Regions from separate parts of the Saccharothrix camelliae genome, predicted to be linked through region 3. Evidence: riboswitches for the same ligand, from Rfam matches in the RefSeq annotation. Region 3 holds a riboswitch; each other region holds the start of a gene.

What was found. A riboswitch is a leader RNA that binds a small molecule or an ion and turns the genes downstream of it on or off. The one in region 3 is predicted to bind glycine.
Region 1: linked by a shared signal. The riboswitch ahead of gcvH (glycine cleavage system protein GcvH) and the one ahead of gcvT (glycine cleavage system aminomethyltransferase GcvT) in region 3 are both predicted to bind glycine.
Region 2: linked by a shared signal. The riboswitch ahead of gcvP (aminomethyl-transferring glycine dehydrogenase) and the one ahead of gcvT (glycine cleavage system aminomethyltransferase GcvT) in region 3 are both predicted to bind glycine.

The regions. Positions count from the first base shown of each region.
Region 1 covers NZ_CP160453.1:2,445,126-2,451,695, forward strand. The annotation lists gene AB0F89_RS11975 (hypothetical protein) at 1-36, opposite strand, end outside; gene AB0F89_RS11980 (ABC transporter ATP-binding protein) at 36-1,169, opposite strand; gene AB0F89_RS11985 (hypothetical protein) at 1,218-1,592, opposite strand; gene AB0F89_RS11990 (hypothetical protein) at 1,599-1,781, opposite strand; gene ald (alanine dehydrogenase) at 2,126-3,232, opposite strand; glycine riboswitch at 3,426-3,521, shown strand; gene gcvH (glycine cleavage system protein GcvH) at 3,639-4,019, shown strand; gene AB0F89_RS12005 (L-serine ammonia-lyase) at 4,024-5,388, shown strand; gene AB0F89_RS12010 (glutathione peroxidase) at 5,427-5,912, opposite strand; gene AB0F89_RS12015 (transcriptional regulator) at 5,909-6,223, opposite strand; gene AB0F89_RS12020 (hypothetical protein) at 6,216-6,570, opposite strand, start outside.
Region 2 covers NZ_CP160453.1:3,527,716-3,534,285, forward strand. The annotation lists gene AB0F89_RS17330 (MerR family transcriptional regulator) at 1-545, shown strand, start outside; gene AB0F89_RS17335 (bifunctional nuclease family protein) at 690-1,163, shown strand; gene AB0F89_RS17340 (MerR family transcriptional regulator) at 1,592-2,158, shown strand; glycine riboswitch at 2,255-2,345, shown strand; gene gcvP (aminomethyl-transferring glycine dehydrogenase) at 2,498-5,386, shown strand; gene AB0F89_RS17350 (hypothetical protein) at 5,991-6,416, opposite strand; gene AB0F89_RS17355 (hypothetical protein) at 6,512-6,570, opposite strand, start outside.
Region 3 covers NZ_CP160453.1:3,281,564-3,288,133, forward strand. The annotation lists gene AB0F89_RS16145 (acyl-CoA dehydrogenase family protein) at 1-135, shown strand, start outside; gene AB0F89_RS16150 (CaiB/BaiF CoA transferase family protein) at 135-1,259, shown strand; gene AB0F89_RS16155 (hypothetical protein) at 1,664-1,825, shown strand; gene AB0F89_RS16160 (helix-turn-helix transcriptional regulator) at 2,017-2,505, shown strand; gene AB0F89_RS16165 (hypothetical protein) at 2,614-3,033, shown strand; gene AB0F89_RS16170 (DUF3817 domain-containing protein) at 3,030-3,332, shown strand; glycine riboswitch at 3,397-3,485, shown strand; glycine riboswitch at 3,486-3,584, shown strand; gene gcvT (glycine cleavage system aminomethyltransferase GcvT) at 3,707-4,810, shown strand; gene glyA (serine hydroxymethyltransferase) at 4,826-6,091, shown strand; gene AB0F89_RS16185 (malonic semialdehyde reductase) at 6,171-6,570, shown strand, end outside.

The DNA of each region.
Region 1 (6,570 bases), 840 kb from region 3:
CGTCTTGCGGAACTCCGACTTGATCAGGTTGCCCATCACGCACCGCCCCCGAGGCCGCCCTGACCGTGCTGACCGTACGGGTTGTCCTGCGGCGGCGGCTGGTGTCCCGGCGGTGGTGGTTGGTAGCCCTGAGGGGGCTGTTGGTACTGCTGTTGGTAGCCCTGCTGGTACTGCTGCTGCTGATAGCCCTGCGGGGGCTGCTGGTACTGCTGCTGGTAACCGGGCGGTGGTTGCTGGTACTGCTGCTGGCCCAGGCCCGGCGCCGCGTACTGGCCGTTGGTGAGCTGGAAGAACAGCCGCTCCAGGTCGGCCTTCTCCTCCTGGATGCCGTAGATCGACACGCCCGCCTTCAGCGCGGTGTCCGCGACCTGCTTGGCCTCGACGCCGGTGACCGCGATGCGGCCGTCCGGCAGCTGCTCGACCGCGGCGATCCCGTCCTCGCGCAGCGCCGTGACCAGCGCGCCGACGTCGGACGGCTGCACGAGCACCCGGCCCTGCTGCTGGGCGCGCAGGTGGTCCAGCGGCCCGTAGTACATGGTCTGCCCGCGGCTGATGATGACCACCTGGTCCACCGTCTGCTCGACCTCGGCCAGCAGGTGGCTGGAGATCAGCACGGTCCGCCCGCTGCGCGCGTAGGACTGCAGGAACGTCCGCAGCCACGCGATGCCCTCCGGGTCCAGCCCGTTGGCCGGCTCGTCGAGCACCAGGATCTGCGGGTCGCCGATCAGCGCGGTGGCCAGGGCCAGCCGCTGCTTCATGCCCAGCGAGAAGCCGCCCGCCCGGCGGTCGCCCGCCGCGCCGAGGCCGACGAGCTGGAGCACCTGCTCCGCGCGCGAGTCGGGCATGCCGATCGCGGCGGCGTAGACCCGCAGGTGGTTGCGGGCCGTGCGCTTGGGGTGGAAGCCCTGCGCCTCCAGCACCGCGCCGACGACCCGGGCCGGGTTGCCGAGCTGGTCGAACGGCCTGCCGTTGATCAGCCCGATGCCCGCGGTCGGGGTCACCAGGCCGAGCAGCATGCGCAGCGTCGTGGTCTTGCCCGCCCCGTTGGGGCCGAGGAAGCCGGTCACCGAACCGGGTTCCACCGTGAAGCTCAGATTCTGCACCGCTGCGACCGGACCGAACTGCTTGGTCAAGTTCTGCACCACGATGCGGCCAGTGCCGTCGTGCACGCGTCCCTCCCGAGTACTCCTACCGGGCGTCATCCTGCCCTAGGAGGTTCACTCGGGTAGTGCGTGTCGCGGTTTCGACGCCACTCTCGGTATCTCGGTGGTCGTCTCGGTGTCGGCCGCGCGGCGCAGCGGTCGCAGCGGGCGGCGGCGCTCGCGGTGCGGCACGCCCTCGCCGATGAGGTGCTGGTGGGCCATCGTCCACACCTGGCACGGCCACTTCTTGTGCCGCAGGATGCCCGGGCAGGCGCCGCAGCGGCCGTCCGGGTCCGGTTGGTGCAGGGTCAGCAGCAGCCGCCAACCGTCGGCCAGGCGGTGGATCTCGGACCGCGCGAGCGGCACGAGGGCGTCCGCCTCACCGCGCTCCGCGGCCTCGTCCAGCAGCGCCAGCCGGCGCAGCACGGCGGCCCGCAGTGCCTCGTCCACGCCGGCTCACATCCTGTCGGCGACTTGGTCGAGCAGGCGGTGCAGCCGACGGGTCTGCGTGACGGACATCACAGCGGACTCGCCGGGCGGTGCGACCAGGAGAACTCGGTCGTCCTCGACGAGCACGGTCATCGACCGGTCTCGTCCGAACGGGTCGTGGCAGTCGATCCAACCCTCGGGTTCAGCCATCTGCGCTCCGATCGGGGAGTGGCGCGGCGAGCGCGCCACGCGGGCGGACGACCCCGCTGCGTAGCTGCGGGGTTCCCGCCCTGTGCATCGGCCGTGAGGGCGTCGTGACTTACCCGTTACGCCCCGAATTCACTCGTTTGCTTGAGGTCGCGCACGGTCCGTTGGCCACCGGGGGGCGAAATGCGCCCCGGTTCGGTGGGCCCGCTGGGCACGGACCCCCGATCCCGGCTAGGATTGGTGACGCGGCCCGCTCCCAGTGACCCCCAGGCTGGTTGAGCGGGCCGTCTCAACGCCGAAGGGCCCCGCTCACACCTGGTGAGCGGGGCCCTTCGCGGTTCCGGCGCTCAGAGCTCCAGGGGCGTGTGGGCCAGCCCGTGCGCCTGCGCGACCGGCAGGTTGGTCAGCAGGCCGTCGTGCGCGTTCAGGCCGAGCGCCAGCGCCGGGTCCGACCGCAGCGCCGCCTCCCAGCCCCGGTCGGCCAGCGCCACGGCGTGCGGCAGCGTCACGTTGGTCAGCGCGTAGGTCGACGTGCGCGGCACCGCGCCGGGCATGTTGGCGACGCAGTAGAAGACCGCGTCGTGCACCTGGTACGTCGGGTCGGCGTGCGTGGTCGGCCGCGAGTCGGCGAAGCAGCCCCCCTGGTCGATCGCGATGTCCACCAGCACCGCGCCGGGCTTCATGTCGGCCACCAGCTCGTTGCTCACCAGCTTCGGCGCCTTCGCGCCGGGCACCAGCACCGCGCCGATGACCAGGTCGGCCTCGCGGACGGCCTGCTCGACCGAGTAGCGGTTGGACGTCACCGTGCGCAGGCGGCCCTGGTAGAGGGCGTCGATGTGGCGCAGCCGGTCCACGTTGGTGTCCAGGATCTGCACGTCCGCGCCCATGCCGACGGCGATCGCCGCCGCGTTCAGGCCCGCCACGCCGCCGCCGATGACGACCACCCGCGCCGGGTGCACGCCGGGCACGCCGCCGGGCAGCACGCCGCGCCCGCCGGAGGGCTTCATCAGCGCGAACGCGCCCACCTGCGGCGCCAGCCGGCCCGCGACCTCGGACATCGGGGCCAGCAGCGGCAGCGCGCCGTTCGACGTCTGCACGGTCTCGTAGGCGATGGCGGTGGTCCCGGAGTCCAGCAGCGCCCGCGTCAGCGGCTGGTCGGCCGCCAGGTGCAGGTAGGTGAACAGGACCTGCCCCTTGCGCAGCCGCGGGTACTCCTCGGCGATCGGCTCCTTGACCTTGAGCACCAGGTCGCCCTCGGCCCACACGTCGTCCGCGGTGGCCAGGACCTTCGCGCCGGCGGCCAGGTACTCCTCGTCGGTGATCGCCGAACCGAGGCCCGCGCCGGTCTCGACGACCACGTCGTGACCGCGCTGCGCCAGCTCGTGGGCGCCCGCCGGTGTCAGCGCGACGCGGTACTCGTGGTTCTTGATCTCGCGGGGGACGGCGATCCGCACGGTGGGCTCCTTCGGCCGGTGTTACACCCAAGGTCCGGTAACGCGATTTCGGTGTCATCGTGCGGCGGGCACCAACGGGCCGGGGTCGGGTTGTGCCGATCGCACAAGCCGGTGGTCGCGTTGACACCCGTTGGTGTGGCACCTAGCGTGCGTCCAACCAACTGAACATCGGCCGCGGCGCGACGACAGCGCCGGAACCCGCGCGGGAGAGACCTCGGTGAACGTGCCGGGGCGCCGAAGGAGCAAGCACCCCCGCACACTCTCAGGCAGCGAGAACCGCTCGGGTGAGGCGACTCTGGAAAGCGCGCTCGACGCGCACCCACGGTGCAAGCCGCGACGCCGCGGTGAAGCTCTCAGGTCCCAGGACAGAGCAGGGGATCCGGACCTTGCCTTGAGGAGAGCTGTCGTGACATTTCCGGACAACCTGCTGTACACGCCCGAGCACGAGTGGGTGGACTGGGCGCCGGGTACCCAGGACCCCGTGGCGGTCGGCATCACCTCCTACGCGGCCGGGTCGCTCGGCGACATCGTGTTCGTCGAGCTGCCCCAGGTCGGCGCCGTCGTCAAGTCCGGCGACGTGTGCGGCGAGCTGGAGTCGACCAAGTCGGTCAGCGACCTGTACGCGCCGGTCAGCGGCGAGGTGGTGGCGGTCAACGACGAGGCCGTGAACGACCCGTCATTGATCAACAACGACCCGTACGGCCGGGGTTGGCTGTTCAAGGTGGCGGTGACCGACGCCACCGGGCTGCTGACCGCGGCGAAGTACGCGGAACTGACCGGGGACTGACGCCGTGGCCATCAGCGTGTTCGACCTGTTCTCGGTGGGCATCGGGCCGTCCAGCTCGCACACCGTCGGCCCGATGCGGGCGGCGGTGATGTTCGTCGACCGGCTGCGGCCGGTGCTGGGGACCGTCGACCGGGTGCACGTGGAGCTGTTCGGGTCGTTGGGCGCGACCGGGCACGGGCACGGGAGTCCGAAGGCGGTGCTGCTCGGGCTGGAGGGCCACCGGCCGGAGGAGGTCGACCCGGCCGAGGCCGACCGGCGGGTGGCCGAGATCCGGGCCACCGGGCGGCTGCGGCTCGGCGGTGAGCGGGAGATCGCGTTCACCGAGGACCCCGACCTGGTGATGCACCGGCGCAAGTCGTTGCCGCTGCACCCCAACGGCATGAGCTTCACCGCCCACTCGGGTGACACCGAGGTCGACTCGGCGGTGTACTACTCGGTCGGCGGCGGGTTCGTGGTGGACGAGACGGCCACCGGGGCCGACCGGATCAAAGCCGACGAGACCCCGCTCGCCCACCCGTTCCGCACCGGGGACGAGCTGCTGGCGCGGTGCCGGGAGACCGGGCTGTCGATCAGCGAGGTGATGCTGGCCAACGAGCTGTCGTGGCGGGACGAGGCGTCGGTGCGCTCCGGCCTGCTGCACATCTGGGCGGTCATGCAGGAGTGCGTCGAGCGCGGCTGCACGATCGACGGCGTGCTGCCGGGCGGGCTGAAGGTCCGGCGGCGGGCGGCGGAGATGCGGCAGCGGATGACCGCCGAGCACTACGCCACCGACCCGCTGCGGGTGATGGACTGGGTGACGTTGTTCGCGCTGGCGGTGAACGAGGAGAACGCGGCCGGCGGCCGGGTGGTGACCGCGCCGACCAACGGCGCGGCCGGCATCGTGCCCGCGGTGCTGCACTACTACACGCGGTTCGTGCCCGGCGCGTCCGACGACGGGGTGGTGCGGTTCCTGCTGACGGCGGGCGCGGTCGGCGTGCTGTTCAAGGAGAACGCGTCCATCTCCGGCGCCGAGGTCGGGTGCCAGGGCGAGGTCGGCTCGGCGTGCTCGATGGCGGCCGGCGGGCTGGCCGAAGTGCTCGGCGGCACGCCGGAGCAGGTCGAGAACGCGGCCGAGATCGCCATGGAGCACAACCTCGGGCTGACGTGCGACCCGATCGGCGGACTGGTGCAGATCCCGTGCATCGAGCGCAACGCGCTGGCGTCGATCAAGGCGATCACGGCGGCGCGGATGGCGTTGCGCGGCGACGGCTCGCACTTCGTGTCGCTGGACAAGGTCATCAAGACCATGCGCGAGACCGGCAAGGACATGAAGGTCAAGTACAAGGAGACGGCACGCGGCGGCCTGGCCGTGAACGTCATCGAGTGCTGAGCGTGGCCGGGGGTCGGTGACGGCCCCCGGCCCGCGGGTCACGGCAGGACGGACTCGATCGCCTTGACGACCGCCTCGTCCTCCGGCTGGGTGGTCGGCCGGAAGCGGGCGACGACGTCGCCGGTGGGGGAGAGCAGGAACTTCTCGAAGTTCCACTGCACGTCGCCCGCCGCGCCGTCGTTGTCGGCGAACGCGGTCAGCTCCGCGTACACCGGGTGCCGGGACGGGCCGTTGACCTCGATCTTCTCGAACAGCGGGAACGTGACGCCGTAGGTGGTCGAGCAGAACTCGGCGATCTCCTCCGCCGTGCCCGGCTCCTGGCCGGCGAACTGGTTGCACGGGAACCCGACCACCGAGAACCCCTGCTCGGCGTACCGCTCCTGCAACCGCTCCAAGCCCTGGTACTGCGGCGTCAGCCCGCACTTGGAAGCGACGTTCACCACCAGCAACGCCTTGCCCGCCAACGCGCCCAGGCTCGACGGCTCGCCGTCCAGGGTGTGCAGCGGGATGTCGTGGATGCTCATGCCCGCGAGGCTACGTGCCGCTCGACCAGCGCCCGCAGCGCCACCATCTCGGCGGCCAGGGCGGCCCGGCCCGCCGCCGTCACGCCGACCCACGTCCGGGGCCGCCTGCCGTCGTAGCCCTTCTCCACGGCCACCAGCCCGGCCCGCTCCAGCACCGCGATGTGCCGCGACAGGTTGCCCGCCGTCAGCTCCAGGGTGGACCGCAGGTAGCCGAACTCGACCCGCTTCGCCTCCGCCGCGACGGTCAGGATGCCCAGCCGGTGCTTCTGGTGCACCACGTCGTCCAGCGACGCGGTCGGGTGCTCAGCCACGCCGCAGGCCCACCAGGCCGCCGACGACGAGGGCCAGGCCGGGCAGCACGACCACGGCGGCCGTCGACCACGTGGTCGGGTGCGCGACGGTCAGCGGCGTGATCGTGGCGGACGCGCAGAGCACGACCAGGTAGGCCGCGGTGGTCGTGGTGAACCGGGTGCTGCGCTCCAACGCCGCCAGCACCACCAGGCCGAGGCCGATCGCGATGAACTGCCCGATCGCCGGCTGGTCCTGCTGCAGCACGGCCGTGCCGAGCACCGCCGCGGCCGCCGTCGGCAGGCGGGGCGCCTTCCAGTGCCACAGCACGGTGGCCGCGGCGAGCACGATCAGCCCGACGCCCGTGCCC
Region 2 (6,570 bases), 250 kb from region 3:
GGCAGTTCACGGCCGCGGACGTGGACCGCCTGCGCTACGTGCTGGCCGCGCAGCGGGACCGCTACCTGCCGCTGAAGGTCATCAAGGAGCAGTTGGACGCGGCCGACCAGGCCGCGTCGAAGGCGTTGCGCGCGGTCGACCCCACCCCGGCCGCCGGGCAGCGGGTCACCCGCGAGGACCTGCTGGCGCGGGCGGGCATCGAGCCGGGCGTGCTGGCGGACCTGGAGCAGAACGGCCTGGTGAAGGCCGGTGCGGGCGGGTTCTACGACCACGAGGCGGTGCAGATCGCGTCGACCGTGCGGGCGATGGTCGCGCACGGCCTGGAGGCGCGGCACCTGCGCCCGTTCCGGGCCGCGGCCGACCGCGAGGTCGGATTGGTGGAGCAGGTCGTCGGCGCGGCGCACCGGCACCGCGACCGGGCCGCGGTGGACGAGGTCGTGCGCGAGTTGGCGGCGCTCTCCGTGACGCTGCACTCACTGCTGGTGAAGGTGGGTTTGCGCGACGTCACGGGTGGAGTTGCGGGCACCCGCGTTTCGCCGAGGTGAACGCGTGTCCGCATCGTGATTCGATGAGGGCGGGCGGTTGCGCACAGAGCCCGCTTGGCGGGTAGCGTCGAAACCGTACGTGGGGGATCCTCGTGAGGTAGCGGGGACGCCAGAATTTCAGCGCGCTGAGGGAGGCGAGACCCGATGAGCGAGATGCGCGTCGTCGGCGTGCGGGTGGAACTGCCCGCGAACCAGCCGATCCTGCTGCTGCGCGAAACCGAGGGCGAGCGGTACCTGCCGATCTGGATCGGATCGGTCGAGGCCACGGCGATCGCGTTGGAGCAGCAGGGAGTCCGTCCTGCCCGGCCGTTGACCCACGACCTGTTGAAGGACGTCATCGGGGCGCTCGGCCGGCAGCTGGAGCAGGTGCGGATCACCGACCTGCAGGAGGGCACCTACTTCGCGGAGCTGGTGTTCGACGGCGACATCCGGGTCTCGGCGCGGCCGAGCGACTCGGTGGCGCTGGCGCTGCGGATCGGCGTGCCGATCCACGCGGAGGAGTCGGTGCTGGCCGAGGCGGGCCTGATCATCCCGGACGAGCAGGAGGACGAGGTCGAGAAGTTCCGCGAGTTCCTCGACTCGATCTCGCCGGAGGACTTCCGCGGCGCGGACACGTAGACCGCCCGCTCCGCACTTCGCACGACGCCTCGGTCCACGGGTTGCCGCTCGCGGACCGGGGCTTCGCCGTGCCCGCCTGCGAAGGGCCGGGACGTCGGCCGGCAAGCCGCGCACGGCCCCTCGCAAGTGTTGCGGTGAGTTGTGGATCAACCCCGCGTGCCACCCGCAGGTGTCACTCCTATGGGTTACACAACGTCAATGATGCTCCGCTAAACGATCACTAAACGTCACCCGAATGGCTTACGACGGGCGGCTCTCTCAACCTCAACCTCACGTTGAGGTCAGACACGCCCCGCGCGTCGCGTTGACCTGCCCCCTACCCGGTCTTACCGTCGAACTCAGGTGAATTGTCACGGTGTGGTTCCGCGACACCGGGGCGGCTTCACGTTGGTCGCCGGTCGTCGTGACCGGACCGAGGGGAGGCAGGCGTGGTCGAGGAAGCGCCCATCCGGGCCGGATCCGGCGAACAGGGTGAGCTGTTCCCGGACTCCTCGCTGCCGGACGAACTGGTCGGGTACCGCGGCCCCGCCGCGTGCCAGATCGCGGGCATCACCTACCGCCAGCTCGACTACTGGGCACGCACCGGGCTGGTCAACCCGACGATAAGGAGTGCCCACGGCTCAGGCAGCCAGCGGCTCTACTCGTTCAAGGACATCCTGGTCCTCAAGGTCGTCAAGCGGCTGCTGGACACCGGCGTCTCGTTGCAGAACATCCGGGTCGCGGTCGACCACCTGCGCCGCCGCGGCGTCCAGGACCTGGCCCGGATCACGCTGTTCAGCGACGGCACCACGGTCTACGAGTGCACCTCCCCGGAGGAGGTGGTCGACCTGCTGCAGGGCGGCCAAGGGGTGTTCGGCATCGCGGTCAGCGGCGCGATGCGCGAGATCAGCGGGACGATCCACGACTTCCCGGCGGAACGCGTGGACGGCGCCGAGATCGTGGAAGCGGCCGACGACGAGCTGTCCCGCCGCCGCCGCACCCGGGCCATCGGCTGACCCCCGCGCCCCCGGTCGCGGGTCGGCGGTGAGATCCACGTCGCGCGAGCGGTATGACGCGCACGTCCAGCGGGTACGCTCTCGCGCGTAGTCGCTTTATCCCGCGCGGGAGAGTCCGAGCCAGTCTCGGCGCCGAAGGAGCAAATCCTCCCCGGAACCTCTCAGGCGCAAGGACCGCGCGGGTGAGACGCCTCTGGAAAGCGGGTCGGGCAACCGACCCCGCCGACGGTGCAAGCCCGGGTCACGCCGGGTGAAGCTCTCAGGCGCCCGGCGCCGGGCAGAAGACAGAGGGGGAGGGCAACGGCAGAAGTCTGTCCGGAGCCCTGGAGGCCAGCACCGATGACGCAGGACCGCATCCCCCTCGCCGCGCTCGAACACGGCACCCCGTTCGCCGACCGGCACGTGGGCCCGCGGCCCGCGGAGCTGGCCCGCATCCTCGACGTCATCGGTGTCGGCTCGCTGGAGGAACTGGCGCAGCACGCCGTCCCGCCGTCGATCCGCGAGCGCGACCTGGTGCTGGACCTGCCGGAGCCCGCCACCGAGCCCGAGGCGCTGGCCGAGCTGCGCGCCCTCGCCGCCCGCAACCGGCCGATGACGCAGATGATCGGCCTCGGCTACTACGGCACCACCACCCCGCCGGTGATCCGCCGCAACGTGCTGGAGAGCCCCGCCTGGTACACCGCGTACACGCCGTACCAGCCGGAGATCTCCCAGGGCCGCCTCGAAGCGCTGCTGAACTTCCAGACCGTGGTCGGCGACCTGACCGGCCTGCCGCTGGCCAACGCCTCGATGCTGGACGAGTCCACCGCGGCCGCCGAGGCGATGACGCTGGTGCGCCGCGCCGGTCGGTCCAAGTCGGACAAGTTCGTCGTGGACGAGGACACGCTGCCGCAGACCCTCGCCGTCATCGAGACCCGCGCCGAGCCGCTGGGCATCGAGATCGTGACCGCCGACCTGTCGCAGGGCCTGGAAGGGCTCGGCCTGGGCGGCGACTTCTTCGGCGTGCTGCTGTCCTACCCCGGCGCGTCCGGCGTCGTCCGGGACCACGCGGGCCTCATCGAGGAGATCCACGGGGCCGGCGCCCAGGCCGTGGTCGCCGCCGACCTGCTGTCGTTGACGCTGCTGCGCCCGCCCGGCGAGATCGGCGCGGACGTCGTGGTCGGCACCACGCAGCGGTTCGGCGTGCCGATCGGGTTCGGCGGGCCGCACGCCGGTTACATGGCCGTGCGCCAGGGCCTGGAGCGGCAGCTGCCCGGCCGGCTGGTCGGCGTCTCGGTGGACGCGGACGGCTCGCTCGCCTACCGCCTCGCCCTGCAGACGCGCGAGCAGCACATCCGCCGGGAGAAGGCGACCAGCAACATCTGCACCGCGCAGGTGCTGCTCGCGGTGATCGCGTCGATGTACGCGGTCTACCACGGCCCGGAGGGCCTGAAGGCGATCGCGACCCGCGCCCACCGGATGGCCACCGTGCTGGCGGCCGGGCTGCTGGAGGGCGGCGTCGAGGTCGTGCACGGCGAGTTCTTCGACACCGTGCGCGCTCGCGTCGAGGGCCGTGCCGCCGCCGTCGTCGCCGCCGCGCGCGACCTGGGCGTGAACCTGTGGCAGGTCGACGCCGACGTGGTGTCGATCGCGTGCGACGAGACCACCACCCGCGAGCACCTGGAACTGGTGTGGGAGGCGTTCGGCGTGACCGTCTCCGACGTGGACGGGCTGGACGCCGACACCGCCGACGGCATCCCCGCCGACCTGCGCCGCACCAGCGACTACCTGACCCACCCGGTGTTCCACGCGCACCGCTCCGAGACCGCGCTGCTGCGCTACCTGCGGGCGTTGTCGGACAAGGACGTCGCGCTGGACCGCAGCATGATCCCGCTGGGCTCGTGCACGATGAAGCTGAACGCGACGGCCGAGATGGAGCCGATCACCTGGCCCGAGTTCGCCGACCTGCACCCGTTCTCGCCCGCGTCGGACGCCGAGGGGCTGCTGACGATCATCGGTGACCTGGAGCGGTGGCTGGCCGAGGTCACCGGGTACGACGCGGTGTCGCTGCAGCCGAACGCGGGCAGCCAGGGCGAGTTCGCCGGCCTGCTGGCGATCCGCGCCTACCACCGCGCCAACGGCGACGCGCACCGCGACGTGTGCCTGATCCCGTCCAGCGCGCACGGCACCAACGCGGCGTCCGCCGTGATGGCCGGGATGCGGGTCGTGGTCGTCAAGTGCGACGACCGGGGCAACGTGGACGTGGAGCACCTGCGCTCGACGATCGAGGCGCACCGCGACTCGCTCGCCGCGATCATGATCACCTACCCGTCGACGCACGGCGTGTACGAGGACACCGTGCGCGAGGTGTGCGGGTTGGTGCACGACGCGGGCGGCCAGGTGTACGTCGACGGCGCGAACCTGAACGCCTTGATCGGGCTCGCGCAGTACGGGAAGTTCGGGTCGGACGTGTCGCACCTGAACCTGCACAAGACGTTCTGCATCCCGCACGGCGGCGGCGGTCCGGGCGTCGGTCCGATCGGCGTCCGCTCCCACCTCGCGCCGTTCCTGCCGAACCACCCGCTGCAGCCGGCGGCCGGTCCGGCGACCGGTGTCGGCCCGATCAGCGGCGCGCCGTGGGGTTCGGCGTCGATCCTGCCGATCTCGTGGGCCTACGTGCGGATGATGGGCGCCGACGGCCTGCGGCGGGCGACGCTGACGGCGGTGGCGGCGGCGAACTACGTGGCGCGGCGGTTGGACGAGCACTTCCCGGTGCTGTACACCGGCGAGGGCGGTTTCGTGGCCCACGAGTGCATCCTCGACCTGCGGCCGATCACCAAGGCGACCGGCGTGACGGTGGACGACGTGGCGAAGCGGCTGGCCGACTACGGGCTGCACGCGCCGACCATGTCGTTCCCGGTGGCGGGCACGCTCATGGTGGAGCCGACGGAGAGCGAGGACCTGGCCGAGATCGACCGGTTCATCGACGCCATGATCGCGATCCGGCACGAGATCGACCGCGTCGGCTCGGGCGAGTGGCCGGCCGACGACAACCCGCTGCGCAACGCCCCCCACACGGCGGCCTCCATCGCGGCGGAGTGGAACCACCCGTACAGCCGCGAGGTGGCGGTGTTCCCGGCGGGCGTTTCGGCTCCGAAGGTCTGGCCCCCGGTGCGCCGCATCGACGGCGCCAAGGGCGACCGCAACCTGGTGTGCTCGTGCCCCCCGATCTCCGCTTACGGCGGCTGATCGAGCAGTTCGTCCGGGAGCCCCGGTCGCGAGTTCACGCTCGCGACCGGGGCTCCGGCGTTCGAGGTGCTTGCGTGCCTGCCTGCCGGCCAGGGGCATGCTTCCTCGGGGCTCGGGGCTCGGGGCTCGGGGCTCGGGGCTCGGGGCTCGGGGTGCGGGTACGAGGCGCAGGGTGCGGGCGGTGGGTGCGGGGCGGTGCCCGGTCGGTGCGTGCACACGGTGGCGGGCGCGGAGCACGGGGGCAGGGCGCAGGCGGTGGGCGTAGTCCGCAGGGTGCGGTGGTGGGCGCGGAGCGGGTGCGGGGTTGGCACGGTGCGGTGTGGTGCGGTGCGGTGCGGTGCGAAGGTAGGCAGTGAGTATGGAGCGGTGGGCTGGGAGTGGTCGGGACCGAGACTGGGTGCCTGGCCACCGTGGGCAGCCGAGAGTTGCGAGGCGTTCGAGGAAGGTTCGTGCGTCCTTGGGCGGCAGGGCGTGAGCGACGAGCATCGGGACCCGACTGCCGGGCACATCGCGGCCAAGGGGTGTCCGGGCGGATCTGAGCCGGCGACCCGCGCGCCACGGCCCCTTCGGGTGGTCGTGGCGGCCGTTGGCCGGGGTGGTCAGTTCAGCACGCCGGGGTGATGACGCGGCGGTAGGGAGGAGTGGCGTCGCTCATCTCCTCGGTCAGGCCGAAGCGTCGCAGGACGGCCAGGCTGCGGGTGTTCTCCCGGTGGACCACTGCGAAGACCCTCGCGGCACGGGGCGGTCTTCGGGTGCCGATGTCGGTCATCGCGGCGGACATCAGGACGTCCGACGCACGCGGGCCCGATTCGAAGCTCCGGCCCTGCCAGTGCAGGCTCAGGGCGACGACCTGGAGCTTCGTGGCCTCGATCCGTTGCCCTCCGGGCGCTAAGAGGGCCGCGTGCTCATGCGCCGCGACGCCTACCAGTTCGCCGGACGGCACGGTCAGCAGCAGAACGCGCGGATCGGCCTCTGCCGCGCGGGGATCGAGACCCCAGTCGAGCAGGTCCCGGCACACGAACCGCTCCACTTCCCGGTGCCACGCCTCGTCCCGGGCACACCGGAATTCCTCCAGGAGTCCCTTGTCGTCAGCGCACGCCGTCCTGACCTTCCATCTCTCTCCCCTCATTCGTGGATGACCACGGGCACCGGGGCGAACAACGGCGCCGGAGTGCCGGACAAGC
Region 3 (6,570 bases):
TGCGTGCAGCTGTTCGGCGGCTACGGCTACATGACCGAGTACCCGATCGCGCGCGCGTGGGCGGACGCGCGCGTGCAGAAGATCTACGGCGGGACGAACGAGATCATGAAGGAAATCATCGCGAGGTCGCTCTAGTGGCCGGGCCGCTGGAGGGCCTGGAGGTGGTCGAGCTGGCCGGGCTCGCGCCCGGTCCGTTCGGCTGCATGGTGCTCGCCGACCTCGGCGCGTCGGTGACCAGGGTGGACCGGGTCGGCGGCGGCACGGAGGCGCCCCTGCTGGGTCGCGGCAGGCGCTCGATCGGCGTCGACCTGCGCCGACCCGAGGGCGCCGAGCTGGTGCTGCGGCTGGTCGCGGAGGCGGACGTGCTGGTCGAGGGCTTCCGACCGGGCGTGACCGAGCGGCTGGGCATCGGCCCGGCGCAGTGCCTGGCCCGCAACCCGCGGCTGGTCTACGGGCGGATGACCGGGTGGGGCCAGGACGGCCCGCTGGCCGACCGCGCCGGGCACGACATCAACTACATCGCGGTGGCGGGCGCGCTGGAGCCGATCGGCCGGGCGGGCGCGCCGCCGACCGTGCCGCTCAACGTCGTCGGCGACTTCGGCGGCGGCGGGCTGCTGCTGGCGCTCGGGGTGCTGGCGGCGCTGTACGAGCGGGAGCGGTCCGGGCGCGGCCAGGTGGTCGACGCGGCCATGGTCGACGGCGCGGCGCTGCTGACGACGTTCCTGCACGGCATGTCGTCGGCGGGCGCGTGGCCCGGCGGGCGCGGTGAGAACCTGCTGGACGGCGGCGCGCCGTTCTACGACGTGTACGAGGCGGCGGACGGCCGGTTCGTCAGCGTCGGCGCGCTGGAGGACAAGTTCTACGCCGACCTGCTGGCGGTGCTCGGGCTGGCCGACGCCGACCTGCCCGGCAGGCACGACCCGGCGAACTGGCCGGAGCTGCGGGCCCGCATCGGCGCGGCGGTGGCCACCCGGACCAGGGACGAGTGGGCCGCGCTGGCCGAGGGGACCGACGCCTGCCTCGCGCCCGTGCTGGCGCCCGGGGAGGCTCCGGGGCACCCGCACAACGCCCGGCGCGGCACGTTCGTCGAGGTGGGAGGGGTGGCGCAGCCCGCGCCCGCGCCGAGGTTCGACCGCACGCCCGCCGCGACGCCGGGCCCGCCGCCCGCGGCGGGGGAGCACACCGCCGAGGTGCTGACCGGGCTGGGGCTGGCCGAGGACGAGATCAACTCGTTGCGACGTTCGGGCGTGATCGGCTGAGCCGGCTGCCGGGCACCGGAAAAAGGACGTGAAAAATCACCTGAAGGGGTACCGGAAATAGGTGGCAGCCGCCATCGGCCTTTGTCACGCTGCGTGCGTGCCTCGGCGCAATCAGGTGATGGGCTGTGCAGAGGTGGTGGTGTCGCTGTACCTCGGTGTCCGTGCCAGGGGGGTGGGCGAGTGCCCGTACCTTGGTGATCGGCGGGACCACAGGTCCCCTTGATCGTCCGTTCGGGTGACCCTGAACAGGGCTGATGCATGTTTGCGTGGTCGTTCTTGCGGCCGGTCGGGCGATCACGGCGGGTCCGGCCGCCATCTTCCGGGTGAATGGGGGACCATGGCTCTCGACCTGACCGGAGCGGCGACCCGCCGCCCTGCCCAGTGACACGGACGGAGACCGATCAGTGAACGTCAAGAAGGTGGTGACGCTGGCGGCGGTCGCGCTGGTGCTGTTCCTCCTGATCACCCAGCCGAACGAGTCCGCGGGGGCGGTGAAGACCGCGCTCGGGTGGCTCCAGTCCGGCGCCGAGTCGATCATCACCTTCGTCCGCAGCCTGTTCGCCTAGGGCCCCCGTCGAAGTCCGCGCAATGCGGTCACGATCGGTGACTATGCGCCCCGAACGTTGCACCGTACGGGTGGAATGAGGGCTATAACGCCCTGGTAACAGGGTTTTGGACAAACAAGGGTCTAGCGGTTGTCGGTACCCGCTAATACGGTGCGTCGCATTGGCTGATCTTCGACCGATGAGGAGGCAGAATGGTCGAGGACTCCGGAGTCGACGAGCTGTTGCGGCAGTGGGCGGCTGAGCGCTCGGACGACGCCGAGCTGCAGGAGGTGAACCGGATCAAGGACGCGTGGCTCGCGGAAGCCCCGCCGTCCGCGCCGGGGATCCCGGTGCAGCGGGCGAACGGCGGACCTCGCGGGCTCGTGCAGGTCGAGTCCGCCGATCCGGCCTACGTGACGGCGATGAGGAAGCGGGCGCCCGAGGTGCCCGAGGTCCTGCTCGCCGCCGCCGCCAGCTACTGGCAGCTGGTCGGCGACCTGTCCGAGGCGGAGCTGTGGTGGGACGCGGGCATCAGCCCGCTGGACCAGCGCGCTCTGGACTACCGGGCGGCCGGGCTCACGCCCGCCGACCTCGGTCGGCGCCTCGGCCCGATGACGGTGCTCCAGCACCTGCGTCGGGGCAGCGCGGCGGCCTGGTGCGTGGCCAGGCTGCAGAGGCAACGCCGGGACGGCGTCGCCTAGGTCCGACGAGTCGGGCGGGCTCCTGAGGTCGGGGAGCCCTCGCCCGGAGGGGCGGGCTCCTGTGCGGGAGCCCCAGCCCTGGTGGACCGAGCAAGTACTCTTGAGCTCGTGCAAGGCTTCATCACCCCCAAGCGGCTGCTGATCGCGGCCGCCTGCCTGGCGTCGCTGGTCGTGTGCTGCGGCCTCGCCTACTGGCAGTGGGAGCGGTTCTCCCAGGCGGGCGGCACCTTCCAGAACCTCGGCTACGTCTTCCAGTGGCCGCTGTTCGGCCTCTTCCCGGCGTTCATGGTGTGGCGCATCGTCAAGCTGGACGCCCGCCGCAAGGCGGAGGACGCCGCCGCGGCCTCGGCCGGGCCCGCCGACGGGCCCGCCCCGGAGCCGGTGGTCGCGCCGTCGCGGCCGGTCGTTACCGTTGAGCCCATCAGAGCACCCGCGGTGGACGACGAGGACGAAGAGCTGGCGGCCTACAACCGCATGCTCGCCGAACTCCACGCGCGGACCACCGTTGAGGGGAAGGCAGGGCGATGAGCGGCGCGTTGACCAGGTTCCGGTTCATGGCTTACGTCGTCGGCTGCGGCCTGCTGCTGCTCGTCGTCGCGATGATCGCCAAGTACTCGGGCGGCAACGAGGGCATGATGCGGGTCGTCGGCCCGGTCCACGGCTTCCTCTACGCGGTCTACCTGGTGCTCACCGTCGACCTGGCGCTCAAGGCCCGCTGGTCGATCAAGGGCACCGTCCTGGTGCTGCTCGCCGGCACGATCCCGTTCGTGTCGTTCTACGCCGAGCGCAAGGTGGTCGAGAGCGTCCGGGCCGCCAAGGCCCTGTGACCCCCGGGTTGACCAGGGCCGTCCGGCACGCCTAGCGTCTGCGGCGACAACTGGACACGGCCGTCGATGTCGAGCGGGAGAGTCCCCGACCAGGGGCGCCGAAGGAGCAAATCCTCCCCGGAATCTCTCAGGCACAGCTACCGCCCGACGAAGGCAACTCTGGAAAGCAGGCGCGCCACCGCGCCTCGCCCACGGTGCAAGCCGCCCCTCGCGGGGTGGTGAAGCTCTCAGGCCCATGACAGAGGGGGAGGCTCACTCGACGAGGAGTCTCCGATGGACCGTGTCATCCTTTCGCTCGTGAATCCTTCGGACGTGCCCGCCCGCCGACCCGACCGGTCGGCCCTTCGGCATGTCCGCACCCAGGGAGGACCCGCCTGATGGATAGCCGCCGCACGCCCCTGCACGCCGAGCACGAGGCGCTGGGCGCCATGTTCACCGACTTCGCGGGCTGGCGGATGCCGCTGCGCTACGACAGCGAGCTGGCCGAGCACCACGCGGTGCGCACGTCGGCGGGCCTGTTCGACCTGACCCACATGGGCGAGATCCTGCTCACCGGCCCGGAGGCGGGCGCCGCGCTGGACCACGCCCTGGTCGGCCACGCGTCCGCGATCGGCGTCGGCCGCGCCCGCTACACGATGATCTGCGAGGCCGACGGCGGCGTGGTGGACGACCTGATCGTCTACCGCCTCGGCGACACCGAGTACCTGGTCGTCGCCAACGCCTCCAACGCCGCCGTCGTGCACGAGGCGCTGGTCGAGCGGGCCGGGGGCTTCGACGCGGTGGTCGAGGACAAGTCGACCGACTACGCGCTGCTCGCCGTGCAGGGCCCGAACGCCACCGCCATCCTGGCGGGCCTCACGCCGACCGACCTGGCCGGCGTGAAGTACTACGCGTCGTACCCGACCGAGGTGGCGGGCAGGCCCGTGCTGCTGGCCCGCACCGGCTACACCGGCGAGGACGGGTTCGAGCTGTTCACCGCCCCGGACGACGCCGCGCACGTGTGGCGGGCGCTGCTGGAGGCGGGCGCGCCGCACGACCTCAGGCCCGCCGGCCTCGGCTGCCGCGACACGCTGCGGCTGGAGGCGGGCATGCCGCTGTACGGCAACGAGCTGGGTCGCGAGCGCACGCCGTTCCACGCCAACCTCGGCCGGGTGGTCAAGCTCGACAAGCCGGGCGACTTCGTCGGCCGCGACGCCCTGGCCGCCGTCGCCGAACGGGGTGTCGACCAGGTGCTGGTCGGCCTGAAGACCACCTCCCGCCGCGCGCCCCGGCACGGCTACCCGGTGCTGGACGCGGCCGGCGAGCGGATCGGCGAGGTCACCAGCGGCGCGCTGTCGCCGACCCTGGGGTACTCGGTGGCGATGGCGTACGTGGCCGTCGGCAACACTGAGCCCGGCGCCGCGCTGTCGGTGGACGTCCGCGGCAAGCACGAGCCGGTCGAAGTCGTCGCGCTGCCCTTCTACAAGCGCAACAGCTAAGGGAGAGACCCACACATGTCCGAGCACTTCAACACCTCCCTCGCGGAGTTCGACCCGGAGGTCGCGGACGCCGTCGCCGCCGAGCTGCACCGGCAGCAGAGCACGCTGGAGATGATCGCCTCGGAGAACTTCACGCCGGTGTCGGTGCTCCAGGCGCAGGGGTCGGTGCTGACCAACAAGTACGCCGAGGGCTACCCGGGCCGCCGGTACTACGGCGGCTGCGAGAACGTCGACGTCATCGAGCGGCTGGCGATCGAGCGGGTCAAGGCGCTGTTCGGGGCCGGCTTCGCGAACGTGCAGCCGCACTCGGGCGCGCAGGCCAACGCGTGCGCGATGTTCGCCCTGCTGCAGCCGGGCGACACGATCCTGGGCCTGGACCTGGCGCACGGCGGCCACCTGACCCACGGCATGCGGATCAACTTCTCCGGCAAGCTCTACAACGTGGTGCCCTACCACGTGTCGGACGAGGACGGCCGGGTCGACATGGCCGAGGTCGAGCGGCTGGCGGCCGAGCACCGGCCCAAGCTCATCGTGGCGGGCTGGTCGGCGTACCCGCGGCAGCTGGACTTCGCCGAGTTCCGCCGGATCGCCGACTCGGTCGACGCGTACCTGATGGTGGACATGGCGCACTTCGCCGGCCTGGTGGCGGCGGGCCTGCACCCGAGCCCCGTGCCGCACGCGCACGTGGTGACGACGACCACCCACAAGACGCTCGGCGGCCCGCGCGGCGGGGTGATCCTCACCAACGAGGCCGACCTGGCGAAGAAGATCAACTCGGCGGTGTTCCCCGGCCAGCAGGGCGGTCCGCTGGAGCACGTGATCGCGGGCAAGGCGGTGGCGTTCAAGCACGCCGCGTCGCCCGAGTTCGCCGACCGGCAGCGGCGCACGGTCGAGGGCGCGAAGATCCTCGCCGACCGGTTGTCGCGGCCCGACGCCGCGGCGGCCGGTGTGAAGGTGCTCACCGGCGGCACGGACGTCCACCTGGTGCTGGTGGACCTGGTGGCGTCCGAACTGGACGGCAAGCAGGCCGAGGACCGGCTGCACGAGGTCGGGATCACGGTCAACCGCAACGCGGTGCCGAACGACCCGCGCCCGCCGATGGTGACCTCCGGCCTGCGCGTCGGCACGCCGGCGCTGGCCACTCGCGGGTTCGGCGCGGCGGACTTCGCCGAGGTGGCGGACGTCATCGCGGCGGCCTTGCAGCCCTCGCCGGACCTGGCGGAGCTGCGCGCGCGGGTCGAGGTGCTGGCGGCCAAGCACCCGCTGTACCCGACGCTGTGAACGTCGCCACGAAATAGTTGGGGTTTGCTGGAGGTTGTCCCGTGCGCGACCCGCGCACGGGACAACCGGGAGAAGAACCATGACCACCACGCTCGACGCCTTGGCGCTGCCGCGCGAAGCACAGGACCTGCTGTTCCGCGAGGCGCGCACGGCGAACGCGTTCACCGGCGAACCGGTGACCGACGACCAGCTCCGCGCGATCCACGACCTGGTGAAGCACGGACCCACCGCGATGAACAGCCAGCCGCTGCGCGTGCTGTTCATCCGCGGCGAGGAGGCCAAGGCCCGCCTCGCGCCGCACATGGCGGAGGGCAACCGGGCCAAGACGCTGGCCGCGCCGGTGACCGCGGTGCTGACCGCCGACACCGACTTCCACGAGCACCTGGGCCGGACGTTCCCGCACTTCGCCGGCGCGAAGGCGGCGTTCGCCGACGACGCCAAGCGGACCGAGGCGGCGAGGACGAGCGCCCTGCTCCAGG